Regions from separate parts of the Undibacterium sp. Ren11W genome, predicted to be linked through region 2. Evidence: predicted binding sites of a transcription regulator. Region 2 holds the regulator's gene; each other region holds the start of a gene.
What was found. The regulator sigma-54, encoded in region 2, starts transcription at its own class of promoters, with help from an activator protein. The targets are predictions, from matches to a motif close to TGGCANGNAANCTGCTTT.

Region 1: a site for sigma-54 is predicted at 2,297-2,314, ahead of ACO0K8_RS00050 (PEP-CTERM sorting domain-containing protein). Genes of this name have one in related genera too.
Region 3: a site for sigma-54 is predicted at 2,605-2,622, ahead of glnA (type I glutamate--ammonia ligase). Genes of this name have one in related genera too.
Region 4: a site for sigma-54 is predicted at 2,035-2,052, ahead of ACO0K8_RS21230 (PEP-CTERM sorting domain-containing protein). Genes of this name have one in related genera too.

What each region holds. Positions count from the first base shown of each region.
Region 1 covers NZ_JBMPPB010000001.1:9,286-13,370, forward strand. Annotated here, with positions in the region: gene ACO0K8_RS00040 (LysR family transcriptional regulator) at 1-821, opposite strand, end outside; gene ACO0K8_RS00045 (YeiH family protein) at 986-2,128, shown strand; gene ACO0K8_RS00050 (PEP-CTERM sorting domain-containing protein) at 2,348-2,965, shown strand; gene ACO0K8_RS00055 (hypothetical protein) at 3,109-3,561, opposite strand; gene ACO0K8_RS00060 (hypothetical protein) at 3,669-4,085, opposite strand, start outside.
Region 2 covers NZ_JBMPPB010000008.1:81,691-85,775, reverse strand. Annotated here, with positions in the region: gene ACO0K8_RS16950 (enoyl-CoA hydratase/isomerase family protein) at 1-649, opposite strand, end outside; gene hpf (ribosome hibernation-promoting factor, HPF/YfiA family) at 1,049-1,393, opposite strand; gene ACO0K8_RS16940 (RNA polymerase factor sigma-54) at 1,515-3,002, opposite strand; gene lptB (LPS export ABC transporter ATP-binding protein) at 3,020-3,763, opposite strand; gene lptA (lipopolysaccharide transport periplasmic protein LptA) at 3,766-4,085, opposite strand, start outside.
Region 3 covers NZ_JBMPPB010000016.1:4,197-8,281, reverse strand. Annotated here, with positions in the region: gene glnL (nitrogen regulation protein NR(II)) at 1-280, opposite strand, end outside; gene ACO0K8_RS22150 (DUF4124 domain-containing protein) at 429-908, opposite strand; gene glnA (type I glutamate--ammonia ligase) at 1,052-2,467, opposite strand; gene ACO0K8_RS22140 (NADH-ubiquinone oxidoreductase-F iron-sulfur binding region domain-containing protein) at 2,965-4,085, shown strand, end outside.
Region 4 covers NZ_JBMPPB010000013.1:63,219-67,303, forward strand. Annotated here, with positions in the region: gene ACO0K8_RS21215 (hypothetical protein) at 1-91, opposite strand, end outside; gene ACO0K8_RS21220 (hypothetical protein) at 384-650, opposite strand; gene ACO0K8_RS21225 (CAP domain-containing protein) at 860-1,465, shown strand; gene ACO0K8_RS21230 (PEP-CTERM sorting domain-containing protein) at 2,123-2,758, shown strand; gene queG (tRNA epoxyqueuosine(34) reductase QueG) at 2,866-3,939, opposite strand; gene ACO0K8_RS21240 (glucokinase) at 3,936-4,085, opposite strand, start outside.

The DNA.
Region 1 (4,085 bases), on a different contig from region 2:
AGTGCGGTATTTAGTTCAATCAGACTGCCCAGCGCGAGCATGTCGGCCACTACCACGCGTGACAAACAAGCCAAACCAAGTCCCGCGGCGGCGGCATGTTTGATTGCCTCAGAATTACTTAATTCTGCTGCACAGTGCAGCGTATGCAGGTGCGGTAGCAAGGCATGCTCTACCGCTACGCGGGTACCGGAGCCAGCTTCTCGCAATAGCCAGCCAGATGCACTTAAGGCGGGTAAGCTGATATTGGAGGTATTTTTTTGCTGACTTTTACTTTTGTTGCTAGCTGCTAGCAAAGCATGCTGAGGCGCGCAGACTACGATCAATTCATCCTTAATCCACGGCTCTACCAGCAAGTCAGGCTCCTCACAGGGGCCTTCGATGAAGCCTATGTCGGCCGCAAAATTTGCCACTGCAGTGGCAACATCGCTGGTGTTGGCGATCAGCACGCGTGGATTTGCCTGAGGTGCCTGTACTGAAAAACCGGCAAGTAATTGTGGTAGATGATAAATGCCTATCGTGGTACTGGCCGCTAGCCGCAGCTTGATCGCCAGCCCAGCATCGGCACCGGAGAATTGCTGCTCTATGCCAGCGGCAGCATCTAAAACCTGCCGTGCCTGTGGCAATAGCAGGCGACCATTATCGTTAATGATCAGGCGCTTGCCGACCCGGTCGAAGAGTTGTGTGCTCAACAGATGCTCTAGTTCATTTAAGGCGGCGCTGGTTGCCGATTGCGATAAGGCCACCACCCCTGCTGCCGCGGCGGTACTGCCGTGATCACACACGGCGAGAAATATCTGTAATTGTCTGAGGCTTAGTCGCATTTGCCTGTTCTTTGATTTGGATTTGATGGCGTACTTGCTACGCGTTAAAAAAATAATTAAGCTGAAATTTAGCTTAATTATACATAAACAAGTTGTTTTATTGTTTTGCCGGGAATGCGTAGACTGGCTGTATTCGGATCGATACCGCATTTAATAGGAAGATGATGTTTAGTTTAGTGAGTAAAAATCCCGCAGCAGCGCTTTCAAACCGATTCTTCGTGACCTCGTTTGTACGTCTATCTCAACCAGTACCCCCTTTATTGCCGATATTGCCGGGTTTGTTGTTGAGCGCCGCTCTCGGCTTGCTTTCCATCGCATTGGGACAGATCAGCTATCTGCAGCAGCATGGTCTAAGTGCGCTGACGATTGCTATACTTATAGGTAGTTTGCTTGGCAACACACTATTTTCGCAGATGACACAGAATTATGGTGCCGGTGTGAATTTCTCCAGACAAAAACTGCTGCGTCTGGCCATCGTTTTGTACGGCTTGCGACTGACGTTTCAGGACGTGGCTCAGGTCGGTATCGCTGGTGTGTTGATCGACTTCTTAATCCTCAGCTCCACCTTCGCTCTGGCTTTATTGTTGGGTCTGAAGCTATTTAAGCTTGATCGCGAAACGGTCATTCTAATCGGTGCCGGCAGCTCCATCTGTGGTGCCGCTGCAATCATGGCTTCGGAGCCTGTCTTGCAGGCGCGCTCGGAAAAAGTCGCTGTGGCAGTTGCCACGGTGGTCGTTTTTGGCAGTATCGCGATGTTCGTCTACCCTGTGCTATACAGTCTTAATCAGCAATGGCAGTGGCTGGCTTTTTCGGAACAGAGCTTTGGCGTTTATATAGGATCGAGTCTGCACGAGGTCGCGCAAGTCGTGGCGGCTGGGCGCGCCGTGAGTCAGGATGCGGCCAATACCGCGGTCATCGCCAAGATGGTCAGGGTCATGATGCTGGCACCTTTTTTGATATGGTTATCGATCTACCTGCTGCGCGATAAGCACGCTGGTGAAGACGTGAAACATCATCCCGCAGACGGGGCATTAAGTGGCATCAGCTTTCCTTGGTTTACTCTGGGATTTATGCTGGTAGTCGGGCTGAACTCGCTGACATGGCTGTCGCCAGCTATGGTGAATGTGCTCATCGATTTTGACACCTTGTTAATGGCGATGGCGATGGCTGCGTTAGGCTTGAGCACGCATGTTTCAGCGATCCGTCAGGCGGGTGTCAAGCCGCTGTTGTTGGGGGCATTTCTCTTGTTATGGTTGATGGTTGGCGGTGCGTTAATTAATCTAGGCGTGAGCGCGCTGCTGACGTAAACGCCTGCGACTACTTACGAGTATAGATTGAAGAAAATCGCAGGCCGATTTGCATCGTCAGTCTCGATATGTAAATTGCAAGTGTGGGTGTCGGAAAATTTTACACTTGCAGCGCTTCGTTATTCGAGAATTTCCGTAAGTGAATGATTTCAAAAAAGAATATTTTCCAGGCATAAATATTGCTGTGTAAGAAGCTAAGTTCAATTTACATCCTATATCATGAAAAACTTACTCGCCTCCTTAGTTCTGACTGTTGTCGGTATTACTTCTGCCAATGCAACCGTCCTGACCGCAACGACTAACGTTGATAATACGTTTAAATTATACGTTTCCACTAGCGACGCAACCTTAGGTAGCTTGATGGGCTCAGGAACCGACTGGCCAACAACCTATACGTCGAGCGCGACTCTGGTAGCAAATACCACGCAATATATCCATTTAGTGGCAACTAACCAAGGCGGCCCTGGCGGTTTCCTGGGTATGTTTAACTTGAGCGACAATGCCTTTGCATTCGACAATGCGACACAAACACTGCTGACCAATCCAACTGACTGGAAGCAAAATACCAGCGGTTTTGGTAATGCTAGTTTTGCTGCGGTAGGTGAAGGCAATAACGGCGTTGGACCATGGGGTACACGTCCTGGCTACGGTACAAATTCGCCAACCTGGATCTGGAACTATGTCAGCAACAATAGTAGTGATTTCCAAACGGTGTATTTCTCAGCCAGAATCAACGCCAGCAATAATAGCTCGCAAGTTCCAGAGCCAGCTTCATTGGTTTTGTTAGGTTTGGGTTTGGCCGGTTTGGCAGCGGCACGCAAGCGCGGCGCTAAATAATCATTTGCATCCAATAAAAAACCCGCTTTGGCGGGTTTTTTTACGCCTGACTTATTGTGTTGCAAACCAGTCGCTAGCTTAAATCTATACTTTATTGCTTAAGCAAACTGGCATTAATAGTGTCGTCAGTAGTCTTTTGCAGATCAGGGTGCAGGGGTTTCGGTTAGGCTCTGTAACATCGCTTGAGCTTGTTGTAGATCGGCCTCTTTATCGAGATAGATCGCGAATTCAACTTGCCCGCGTTCGCCTATGGCAAAACAGTAAAACGCCGCAACAGTCTCATCCTCGTCGTCGCTGGGTTCTTCTTCGCTGATGTTTTCATGCAAGCGATAACTAAAACGCAGGATGCCGTCGCTGGTGCTGCTGTTGATCTGGTATGCATTTGCCGACATCGCTTTTTTGATACTCTCCAGGCGTGACTCTTGGCTCTGGGCGTGATCATTGTTCCAGATTGCGATCCATATAGTTAAGTCGGGGTTCCACAGTACCAAATCCCCATCTTCTATGCGGCGATTAAATTTTCCCGGAAGCATTACGCTCCAGTTTTCGGTCAGTTTGTAATTACCCTCAACAACCGGGAAGTCGGCGTGTAACATGTTTTTTTCCTTCTAACGAGTATTCTACAATCGTAAAAAATAGAGTTAAAGTTGATTTGTGCGCGTCTGGCCAGTTGCGCGCGCGAGTTCGAACGAGCTAGGTCGAATCAGGGTTTTGCCTTGAATAAATTCGCCGATGACGTCGCCGCAATTGCGAGCGCAAATAAAGTGAGAACAATCTGCTGGGCTTGAACTGCATTGTCCTCTTTTGCCTTGTCCCTCAGCACGCTACGCATACGCGCAATCAGCGATTCCTGATTGGCGGAATCCAGTGTCTGGCCAAGCACGGTAATTCCTTTCATCGTCAGCTGAGCCTGGTATAGGGTGGTGCCTTCGACGTAGTGATCAGAATATTTTAGTAGGCCCTCATCTTTTAGAAAAGCTAAGCTTTCAAAGGTCGGCTCAAGGATCTCGAAAGATGGTTCAGTCTGTTTAGCTTGATCGCTCGCCGGATTTGCCAACGCTGCAATTTCGGCGACATTAATCTCAGTGGGCATAGGGAAGGCTGCATATAAACGATCGAA
Region 2 (4,085 bases):
CACGGATCAGCACACGAATATCGTCGCTGTTAGTAGTGCGCAGTAAGTCCATCAAAGTGGTTAAGGCAGTCGTAGGAATATACACATCTGCCAATTCTGCATACATGGCATCGGCCGCATTGATGATGTCACCAGTCATCCCTAAATAAGTACCAATTTCGCCAGGGCTACGCGCTAGGAAGTAGCTGCCGCCCACATCCGGGAATAGGCCAATATTCACTTCTGGCATCGCCATCTTAGTACGCTCTGTGACTATCCGCAGGCGGCAGTTTTTTCCTGCCTGGGCGATCCCCATGCCACCGCCCATGACCACACCGTTTAGTAATGCGACATAAGGTTTAGGATAGAAATGGATTAAATGATTTAAGGCGTATTCTTCGCTGAAAAAATCTTCTAACAGGGCGCTGTCTCCCTTTGGGGTGGCAGTACCAACATCGTAAAAAAAGCGTATGTCACCACCGGCACAAAATGATTTTTCACTGCTGCTATGAATGAAAACAGCCGCAACTTCGTCATTCTCTTGCCACTGTAACAGTGTGGCGGTGATGTTGCGTACCATTTCTAGGGACAAAGAATTGAGGGCTTTCGGTCTATCTAGGGTGATGAACCCTATGCGGTTCTGTATTGAGCTTAATATATGATTACTCATAGGATCTGGTATTTAGTGAAGGTGATTGGGATGGGATAAGAAAAATCAACTAGTGCCAGCCTGGTCACGCAATCTGCATGCGGCTTGCAGCCGAGATAGGCTGGAAACCCGCATGAATAGTGCGTGTTAGGCATGCTGCCATTTTGAAATTTAATCAGCAGCGAGTGCAGGATGTTCTTGTGCCCATGTTTTATCGAAATTTTAGATTGCCATTTTATCGAAATTTGTCCGCTAATCAAATGAATCTGTGAAGAGATTCGAAAGGTGCAAAGAGACAATCGCAGCCCTACAAAAACGATTGCACAAGATGTTTTTTTTGCAGATGCACATATCTCTTTTGCCAACAAAAAAGGACGCTGAAGCGTCCTAGTTTTGGGTTCCCTTTGTGGGTTGATAGTTTTACACTGAGGCTGGATCAGGAATATGTTTGATCGCTTGATGCGGATGTTCCTGAATTTTGTCTTTGTGTTTAATGACTTGCCTGTCTAGTTTGTCTATCAGTGTGTCGATGGCAGCATACAGATCCTGCGCCAGACTTTCAACGTGAATATCTTTACCGCTGATGTGCAGATTAATATCTGCTTTATGACGTTTGTCCTTTTCTCGGAGCTTGTCGACCGTCAGGATGACGGCGATATCAATGACTTGATCGAAGTGTCGCCTGATACGTTCTAGCTTGTTTTGTACATGTTCACGAATTGCAGGAGTTACTTCAAGGTGATGACCACTGATGGTGAGATTCATAAAACGCTCCTATGGTGATGTTACTTGATGACACTATCGCTATTACTATGCGCCCAATCTGAAAAACCTGTTTGAGCTAAATCATATATAGCAATCTAACGCAAAATTTCAAGAACAATTTTTACAAAGATTTTCGCAAACTGACCGGTGGAATTTTAAGGGCTTCGCGGTACTTGGCGACTGTGCGGCGCGCAATGACCATCCCTTGTTCACCCAGCATGTCTGCAATCTTGCTATCAGAGAGTGGGCTTTTCTGGTTTTCTGCTCCTATCAATTGTTTGATGAGTGCTCGTATCGCCGTCGATGATGCTTCACCCCCTGTTTCAGTGGCGACATGGCTACCGAAAAAATACTTCAACTCAAACATACCATGTGGGGTCAGCATGTATTTCTGAGTGGTCACACGAGAAATTGTACTCTCATGTAAACCCAGTGTATCAGCAATTTCGCGCAAAACAAGAGGGCGCATCGCGACCGCTCCATGTGTGAAAAAATTCCGTTGTCTTTCGACTATTGCTTGCGAAACCCGTAAAATCGTCTCGAAACGTTGCCGCATATTTTTGATCAGCCAGCGTGCTTCCTGCAACTGGGGATTAAGACTGCCATCCCCACGATTTTGCTTCATGATATTGGCGTACATGCTATTGACACGCAGCTTAGGCATGATGTCCTGGTTCAATAACACTTGCCATCCATCAGCAGATTTTTTGACTATTACATCCGGCACCACATAGTCGGAACTACTGACTGCAAACTCGGCGCCAGGTTTGGGTTTGCATAAACGTATCACCACCTGTGCCTCGCGCAAATCCTCATCGTCACAATTAAAAACCTTCTTTAAGCGAGCAAAATCGCGTTGTGCAAATAAACCTAATTGTGTTTCTACGATGGCAAGTGCGAGGCGTCGGGTGACGAAAGCGATTTTGGGCAGGCGTTTGATCTGCAGCGCCAGGCACTCGGAGCAGTTACGTGCGCCAACACCGGCAGGATCAAAACTTTGTACCATGAGCAAGGCAAAACTCAGCTCTTCAGGCTCAACCAATAGTTCTAGAGGGATGCTGGAATGAATATCTTCCAGGCTCTCTATCAGATAACCGCTATCATCGAGGGCGTCGATTACCAGTTCCACCAAGGCCAGATCGCGCGGTTCGCGCAGATTCAGACGCATTTGCTCCAGCAAATGTTCTTTAAGTGAAATATGCGCCGCTTCTAACTGCGGTCTTCCCTCATCCTCTTCCGAGGATTTACTGCCTTGCGGAGCATCGTCAAAACTCCACTCGGTTTCGCTAGGGCTGACACTATCGGCCGCGTTGCTAACTTCTGAGATCTCGCTGGAGTCGGTATTGGCGTTACTCTGATCTTCAGCAGAACTGACGCCGAACTCCGTTTCAGACCGTGATTCAGTACTGCCAATGGCGCCGTCCGCCAACAAGCGTACCGCGCTATCGAGTGGATTATCGACGCGCTCTAGCATGGGATTTTCTATCAGCAAGTTTTCTAGTTCTTGATGCAGTTCCAGCGTGGACAATTGCAGTAGCCGTATCGATTGTTGCAATTGTGGCGTGAGTGCCAGATGTTGCGAGGTGCGTAGCTGCAGGCTTTGCTTCATGCTGAGTGTGATTTCCGCTACATGCGGAAATGCTCTCCCAAATAGACGCGCCTGACCGATTCGTTGCTGATGATTTCTTCTGGACTACCGCTGGCTAATACGGCACCCTGATTAATGATGCAAGCGTGGTCACAAATGCCTAAGGTTTCGCGCACATTGTGATCTGTGATCAAGACGCCTATGCCGCGATTTTTTAAAAAAACCACGATGCGCTGTATCTCTATGACGGCAATCGGATCGACCCCGGCAAACGGTTCATCAAGCAGGACGAAACGGGGATTGGTTGCCAGTGCGCGGGCAATTTCTACCCGTCTGCGCTCACCACCAGATAGCGATAGCGCTGGATTCTCTCGCAAACCTTCGATTTGTAAGTCGTCGAGTAGGGCATCGAGACGTTGCTCGATGGCAGCTTTGCTCAGAGATTTTCCGTGTTCATCGGTTTGTAGTTCGAGTACAGCGCGGATATTGTCCTCCACCGACAACTTGCGAAATACTGAAGCCTCTTGCGGTAAGTAAGATAAGCCGAGTTTGGCGCGCTGGTGTATCGGCATGCGCGAGATATCAACGCCGTCGATATCGATTTTTCCTGCATCTGAGGGGACCAGGCCCACGATCATGTAGAAGGACGTGGTTTTACCAGCGCCATTCGGGCCTAGTAAGCCGACTACTTCGCCACTTTTTACTTCTAAAGAAACATCGCGCACTACCTGGCGCGCCCCATAGCGTTTTTGTAAACCCTGGATGACGAGTGTACTAGTCATAATTATTTGGCTGGAGTATTCATGTTGACTGGCTTTGCCGGTTTAGGTTGCAGCGTCAATTTCACACGCCCAGCCCCAGGCACATGGGTGCCGGTAGTGGTATTTGTGGCGAGAAACACATCATTGAGACTGTCGTAGGAAAGAAATTCCCCTTCTTGCTCTTGCGTGACTTTTTTGCCTTCTAAATACTTGACACGGGCTTTCGAGATAAACCTGACCAACTCAGTTTTATCGTCGTATTCAATGCGATCGGCCACACCTTCTACCCACAAATCATCCCCACCATCGCGTTTTTGCCGGAAAAAATTTTGCTTTCCCGGAT
Region 3 (4,085 bases), on a different contig from region 2:
TGCTATGCACATGTAAGGCATCCCTACCACTGCGTTCTAGTGTGAGATCCTGGCGCTTGTCGGCAAACTGATGCGCTACGGCTTGCTCAAACACAGCCAATAACTCTTCGCCATTTAGAAATAAATCAGATAACCTTTGATGCGTCAGGGCCTTAAAAGAGCTCCCGAGTAAACTCTCTGCTGCTGCGTTGGCATACATGATGCAGCTATCGGCATCCAGTACGATGACAGCGGAAGTGAGCAAATCCAAGCCAGCGAGTGAAGTGAGTGGTGTTTTCAAAGTGATCAGTAATAAAAAAAGGCCGCGTACAGCGACCTTAATATGCAAACATCATGCCTGAAATCGCTTTATCGCCGTTGCAAAATATTTCTAACATCAAAACACCTTACATCGCTCATTTAACGATACAAACAACTAAGAGCTGGGCTTACCTTAGATTGCCTAATTCCCTTTTTAGTGCTTCTATGTTTTTTTCAGTGCGACTAATTTCGTCTTTCATCATCGTGGTGCGTTCTTGATATTTGGCGAAATTTTTCTCTCCACCAAGACGTTCAGGTTCACCATTGTTATATTCTTTTTTCAGAGTTGCCAATTTCTGATCTTCTGTCTTCAACTCATCGCTCAAGATTTGCTTGCGATCCGAATCGCGCGCCTTTTGAGTGCCGTCGTCGACCTTAGGGAAGCTGGTAGGCGTGGACGTCGGGCTTGCACTTACCTTCTTAGAAATGGGCGGCGCAGGAACGACCGTAATGCCTTCCAACTCAACTTTTTTACACCCCTTGGTCGCACCTGTATTTTTATATTCTTTCTTGCCATTCTCATCGACGCACAAATACACGTCGGTTTCGGCGTGAACCTGCGCAGCTAAAGCACAGAAAAAAAGAAAACCAGCAAATATTCGATTCATAGTAGGGCCATTTGGTAACTAACGGGCTCAGTGTATGCCAAGCCGGGCGTTAGCACAATTGCAGTGCAATACTCGGTAACAATTTGACGAAAAAAAGCGGGGAAATCCCCGCTTTTTTAATGCTCATCCAAATTCAGCTGTTATTACAGTGAATAATACATATCAAATTCAGCAGGATGAGTTGTCATGCGCATACGTTGCACGTCTTGCATTTTCAACTCGATGTAAGCATCGATCATGCTGTCACTAAATACGCCGCCACGTGTCAGGAACTCGCGGTCTTTATTCAATGCATCCAAAGCTTCTTCCAAAGATGCGCAAACTGTTGGGATCAACGCGTCTTCTTCTGGAGGCAAATGGTACAGATCTTTAGAAGCAGCTTCACCTGGATGTATCTTGTTCTGCACGCCGTCCAGACCCGCCATCATCAGTGCGGAGAAGCACAGGTATGGATTTGCCAGAGGATCTGGGAAACGGGCTTCAACGCGACGACCTTTAGGATTCGCGACATAAGGAATACGGATAGAAGCTGAACGGTTTTTAGCGGAGTACGCCAATTTTACCGGTGCTTCGTAACCTGGAACCAAACGTTTGTAAGAGTTAGTACCTGGATTAGTGATCGCATTCAATGCCTTGGCATGTTTAATGATACCGCCGATGTAGTACAGAGCAAAATCAGACAAACCAGCATAGCCGTCGCCTGCGAACAGGTTTTTACCATCTTTCCAGATCGATTGATGTACGTGCATACCAGAACCGTTGTCGCCAACGATAGGTTTAGGCATGAAAGTAGCTGTCTTACCATAGGTATGAGCAACGTTCCATACAACATATTTCAAGTTTTGCGTCCAGTCAGCGCGTTCTACCAGAGTAGAGAAGCGGGTACCGATTTCATTTTGACCAGCACCAGCAACTTCATGGTGATGCACTTCAACCGGAATACCCAAAGACTCCAGAATCAGACACATTTCAGAACGCATGTCCTGGAAGCTGTCAACTGGAGGAACTGGGAAATAACCACCTTTGGTAGTAGGACGATGACCAGTATTGCCGCCTTCGAGTTTTTCGCCAGTAGTCCATGAGGCTTCGTCAGAATCAATTTTCACGAAGCAACCGGACATGTCGATTTTCCAACGTACGCTGTCGAAAATGAAGAATTCTGGTTCTGGACCGAAGTAAGCGGTATCGCCGATACCGGACGATTTCAAGTAGGCTTCTGCGCGCTTAGCGATAGAGCGTGGATCACGGTCATAGCCTTTGCCATCGGTAGGCTCAATCACGTCACATTGCATGAACAATGTTGTTTCTTCCATGAAAGGATCGATATTGGCAGTGCTAGGATCTGGGATCAACAGCATATCTGAGGATTCTATCCCTTTCCAACCAGCGATGGAGGAACCGTCAAAGGCGTGACCAGATTCAAATTTATCGATATCGAAATGAGAAACTGGCACAGTGACGTGCTGTTCTTTGCCTCGGGTATCAGTAAAACGGAAATCAACGAATTTAACTTCGTTATCTTTCGCCATTTTCAAGACTTCTGCGGCTGTCATTGCCATGTAAAACTCCTCAAATAGATCTATAAATAAATTCGAAAATTGCTGAGCCGTCTGCTAGCCGGCGCATACATCTTGCTAAACACCTAGTTTTTTGAAATAGGGAGTATCAAGCTGACAGCAGAACTCAATTGAAGATCATAGCAGATTCCGTGCCATCTTCAAGCCAAAACCACTTTCTATGGAGCGAACGCTAAATCCTTGTTTTCGCTATGCTTTTCGATACAAGGAATAAATGCGACCTAAGCCACCCAACATCGCAAACGCACCAAAATGGAGCAAGAAAGTCAATAAGCACTTAAAAAGGGCATATTTAAACTAAACTAAAAATTTGCACTTATTTTGTGCGAGTTATGAAATTCCTATTTTGCACAGATCATTGTTAGCCCTTGGCACTCCTGATTTGGTTTTATTCTTGGCTAGCAAGCTAAAAAAACTGACATATCGACTTAGATTTATTATTCTTACTATATTCACAAACCTCAGTTGAATCGGCCGCCATGCACCCCATCATCCCAATACTAAGCAGTAAAGAGATTAAGCGGCAAAAAAACAAGGGACGTCAAGTAAATGCCATAGCGTTGCAAGAAGTACGCACTGTTTTAGGTATAGTCTCTCGGCAAGCGGATCTACTGATACAACATTTGCATACGATTAACGATCACTTTGGCAGTCTTACCGACGCCCATCTGGCGGCACTGGCGCAAGAAATGCATTTGGCACAAACCGAGGTATTTGAAGTCGCCAGTTTTTACCATCACTTTACTATTATTAAAGAGCATGCCGACACGTCCGCAGAGATCAGCTTACGGATCTGCAATGGGCTTTCTTGCGAAATGGCAGGCGCTACGCATTTATGCGGACAAATGCACCGTTACTTAGACAATGCCGAAAACAAATCGATACACCTTCTCCGCGTGCCCTGCCTAGGTCGCTGCGAACAAGCACCGGCGGCGATCCTAGGTCAGCATGCCATACCGAACGCCGACCTACTCGCAATCAATCTGGCGATCGAACAAAAAAATAGCGAGGCCGAGACTTTAGATTATATTGATTACCAAACCTACAAAGCCCAAGATGGCTACCAAGAATTACAAAAATGCCATGACGGGAAATTTGAAAAGGAAGCCCTGTTTAAGTGCATGGAAGAATCCGGCTTGCGTGGTCTGGGTGGAGCTGGTTTTCCCGTTGGCCGTAAATGGCGCATCGTTGCTGCCGAAGCTGCTCCGCGTTTATTGGCAGTCAATCTCGACGAAGGCGAACCCGGCACCTTCAAGGACAGATATTATCTAGAGCGCGACCCGCATCGTTTTCTAGAAGGTATGTTGATTGCTGCGTGGGCAGTGGATATCGCCGAAGTGTATATTTATTTGCGTGACGAATACCACGCCTGCCGCCACATGCTTGAGGCCGAGCTGGTTAAGTTACAAGAAAACCCACCGGTTGCTGGCATGCCTCGGATACATTTACGCCGCGGTGCCGGGGCCTATATTTGCGGTGAAGAGTCGGCCATGATCGCCTCGATAGAAGGCAAACGCGGCCTGCCACGTTTGCGCCCACCTTACGTGGCACAAGTTGGTTTGTTTAATCGCCCCACCCTGGTCCACAATTTTGAGTCTTT
Region 4 (4,085 bases), on a different contig from region 2:
CATTATTTGCCGCAATGACAGGCGCGCTGAACAGGGTGGATAAGCTCAGGGATGCCGCAGCACAAATGCGAATGGAATTATGTTTGTTCAAAATAAAACTCTAAGTAATTAGGATTACGCAAAACCTTTGTAATGCCACCGACGGCACGTCTGTGGGGAACAATATTGCGCAACTCCTGGTAGACGAAAAAAACCAGCGATACAAACCAGTTGGGCAGGATATAGGTAGTTGCGCGCAGACTCAATGTTTACTTCAGCGTAGGAACACTGCCATTGCAAGAACAAAACGCGAGCGCACGAAAAATGCGCGCGACACCAGGTATCTGTGCCCTGCACTCGCTTAACGAGGGCTAAAACGCCGAACGGAAAACCAAGGATGCGAATTAGGCCGTGATATTGATGTAGTTACCGATCAACTGGCCAAGTTCACTCACCTTCGCCACCGGGCTTGGCGCGTTTGCTAGCTCAGTCTGCACGCCCGCCATGCTTAGACGATCCTTAGCGTCCAAACTTTTCGAGGCCTCACTTTTGAGTTTGTAGGCCTTAGCTTCCTGCTCAGCCTGCAAGGCTAAGCTCTCCGCCTTACTGGGAACAGGCATGTGCTCATAACAAATGGTATTACTTGGGAAGGCGACAGAAGAAGTGCTCATAGCATCACTTTCAAAAAACGATTTAATGGAATGGTCAACCTAGGCAAGGCTGTCGGGCTCTTATGAAGACTTAGTCTGAGCAAGATTACGATTGCTTACAAAAATCGGAAAAGAAATGATTTACACTGCCGCCGCAAGATCTGAGTTTGCACTCTGGTTTTTTCGTCATCCAGACTTGCCGCTTAATCTATTTATTGAAGGAATTTCTCGTGTTTTATTTTAAGTTTGCGATAGTTTTCGCCTTAGCTTTGACCCTAAATGCATGCGGTGGCGGCGATGAATCTGCCACGACGGCAGCAGTTGCGCCAGCCGTTACGCCACCGCCCTCGACTGTTACACCCGTGATCACACCTAGCGTGCCAGGAATGCCACTCGAAGCGGTAAAGACCTGTAGTTTGCCCAATTTTCAGCAAGAGTTAATGACTTTGATCAATCAGGCCAGAGCCACGAGCCGCCAGTGCGGCAACACCACTTTTCCGGCGGCTCCGGCCTTGGTCTGGAATAGTAAATTATTTGATGCCGCTGCCGGTCATTCTGCCGATATGGCAAACAAAAATTATTTTTCACACACCAGCCTCGATGGCCGTAACTTTGGCCAACGCCTGGCTGCGGCTGGCTATACCGGTTCCAGCATAGCTGAAAATATTGCGGCGGGCCAAGCCACAGTTGCTGATGCCATGCAAAGCTGGATCAGCAGCGAGGGACATTGCCGCAACATCATGAGCGCTAGCTATACCGAGGTAGGCTTGGCATGCGTAAGCTCTAGCACTGCAAGTTATCATACCTATTGGACCATGGATCTGGGTCATCCTTAACACTTGCCAGGCAAGCTATTAACTAGCAAAGCGCATTGCCAGACGAAAACAGCAGGTCTGGCATGTTACTTAAAAATACAGGCACGACTTACGAAAAATGCTTCCCGCCAGGCGTACCGCCGATGCAGCACTTTAGTATGGCAATGCGGATATAGCGAAACCGCCGCGGTTTCGCGTAAGTTCGAATAAAGTTTCATTCGGTATTTTATGCTGACCACAGAGCATTTTCCCGACCAAACGGCTTTAATAGCGCCGCATACGCTGAGTTTATTTAGTTTACTGGTATTCATGAAATAGCCAAAGCAATTGCAAAGCACATCAATCACTACAATTCTCCGTTGGCAGTGAGGAAATAAACAATTCCTAACATCAAGCTTTGTTTCAGATTAGGAATTTTTTCTTAAGTCAACACTGCAAGGAAAAAAATAGTTTTCCCGCACGCTTCATTTCTCATTGACAGCTTTTTATGTCGACATTTTTTACAATCAGTTTTACAAGTGAACTCTTTGATATCAGCATTTTTATCGAACATTTCACTTGCAAGGGCTGTAGTTAAAAAAACCATAAAACGGCATGTAATTTGCTTTGCTTTTTTCGTCAGCAAAAATTATTGCTGTACTTTCGACTCAACAAGTAAACTTTATTTGGAGAAATGCTATGAAATTAAGTAAAGTATTTGCCTTCAGCGCTCTCGCAATCGCTATGAGTTCAGCATCTGCCACAAGCTGGATGATCGGTGACGATGATGGTTACGGTGCAGGTATCGCGGATAACGCCAACCATCCTCCGTTTTCCCCTATCTATGATGGTCGTAGCGCGGCTGAAAAAGTGGCAACCGATGGGGCTCAATACACCGACACTTATAGCACCACCCATCCAGGGTACAGCCCACAAGCTGGTACTGTTGCCACCTTTAGCTTTACTGGCCTAAGCAATGGTTGGACACAAGGCTCCATGTGGTTTGACATGGCAGATTTTCAGGCATCGACCTTCGGTGCAGCAAAAGTCAAATTTAACGGCATAGATCAGAATTGGGCCTTCAACGATGGTTATCCGTCCACAAAAGTGCGCTTCTTCGATCTGCAACAAGATGTACTAGATACTATCAATAGTAATCACGAGCTGATCATCACCATCGATAGAAATGGGTCAGCCGATTTCTATGGTTTTGACTATGCAAAATTGTCAGATGCATTTGCCGGCACCCAGCCAATCCCGGAACCAGCATCCTTGACATTGTTGGCTTTAGGGATGGCTGGCTTAGCAGCAGCTCGCCGTCGTAAATCTGTTTAATTCTATTTGTATGTAAAAAACAAGGCGGCTAGAGCCGCCTTGTTTTTTTATGTGAAGAGGATTGCTTTTGTAGTGTTTTTAACTAATCCAGTCACTTAGTTTCAATTTCAATCTATATCGTGTTGCCGCAAGGCCCATTCCACGTGCTCTCGCACCAGCTCAGATGGATGATCCATTCGGCTTTGCAAGGCGCGCAAAATTTCAGGATCCGCACGCAAGCTTGTAGCAGCGTTTCCCAATCCTACCGCCAGATTTCGCAACCAGCGTTCATGTCCGATACGGCGTATTGGACTGCCTTCTAGTTTGCGCATGAATTCGGCTTCAGTCCAGGCAAAAAGGCTGATCATGCTGGCATGATCAAGTCCATTGCGCACCTCAAAATCATTCAGACTTGCGCGTTGGGCAAACTTATTCCAGGGGCAAAACAATTGGCAGTCGTCACAACCATACACACGATTGCCGATCAAAGCGCGTAACTCCAACGGTATAGAGCCCTGCAGCTCTATCGTCAGATAGGAGATGCAGCGCCTGGCATCGAGCTGATACGGTGCCAGAATTGCCTGTGTAGGACAGACCTGTATGCAAGCACTGCATTGGCCGCAATGCTTGCTGATAGGGGGATCGATAGGCAGGGGAATATCTACCAAAATCTCTCCGAGAAAAAACATGGACCCGGCTTCACGATTCAGTAACAGGGTGTGCTTACCCTTCCACCCTAATCCCGATTTTTCTGCCAATGCTACTTCCATCACAGGAGCAGAATCAGTAAACACGCGATATCCAAACTCACCAATTCGTTGCTGTATATATTCAGCCAACAACTGCAATTTTGCCCTCAGCACCTTGTGATAATCACGTCCTCGCGCATACACAGAAATCACAGCAGTATCGGCAGCGCGGCTCTGCTCGGCGTTGCGCCAATCGGCATCTGCTGACTCCGGCAAATAATTCATACGGGCCGAAATTACCCGTATCGTCCCGGGCACTAATTCATCGGGGCGCCAGCGCTTACTGCCATGTGCTGCCATATACGCCATCTCACCGTGATATCCGGCTGCCAGCCAAGCTTGAAAACCCGGCTCCACATGCGCCAGATCGACATCGGTGATGCGCAAATCCGCAAAACCTAGCTGACGCCCCTTCAGCTTAAGCTCTTGTGTTAACTGCGCAAAATCTGTCATCGACTATGGGAGGTTAAACGTGCCAAAGAAGCCGCTGAACTGCTACCTGAATTTGGGTTAAGCACATCATCCTTTGTGCCAGTTTTACGCAGGCCATGATTTGCTTCATCGAGTAATTCGGCTTGCTCGCGATTGAGTCCCTGCGC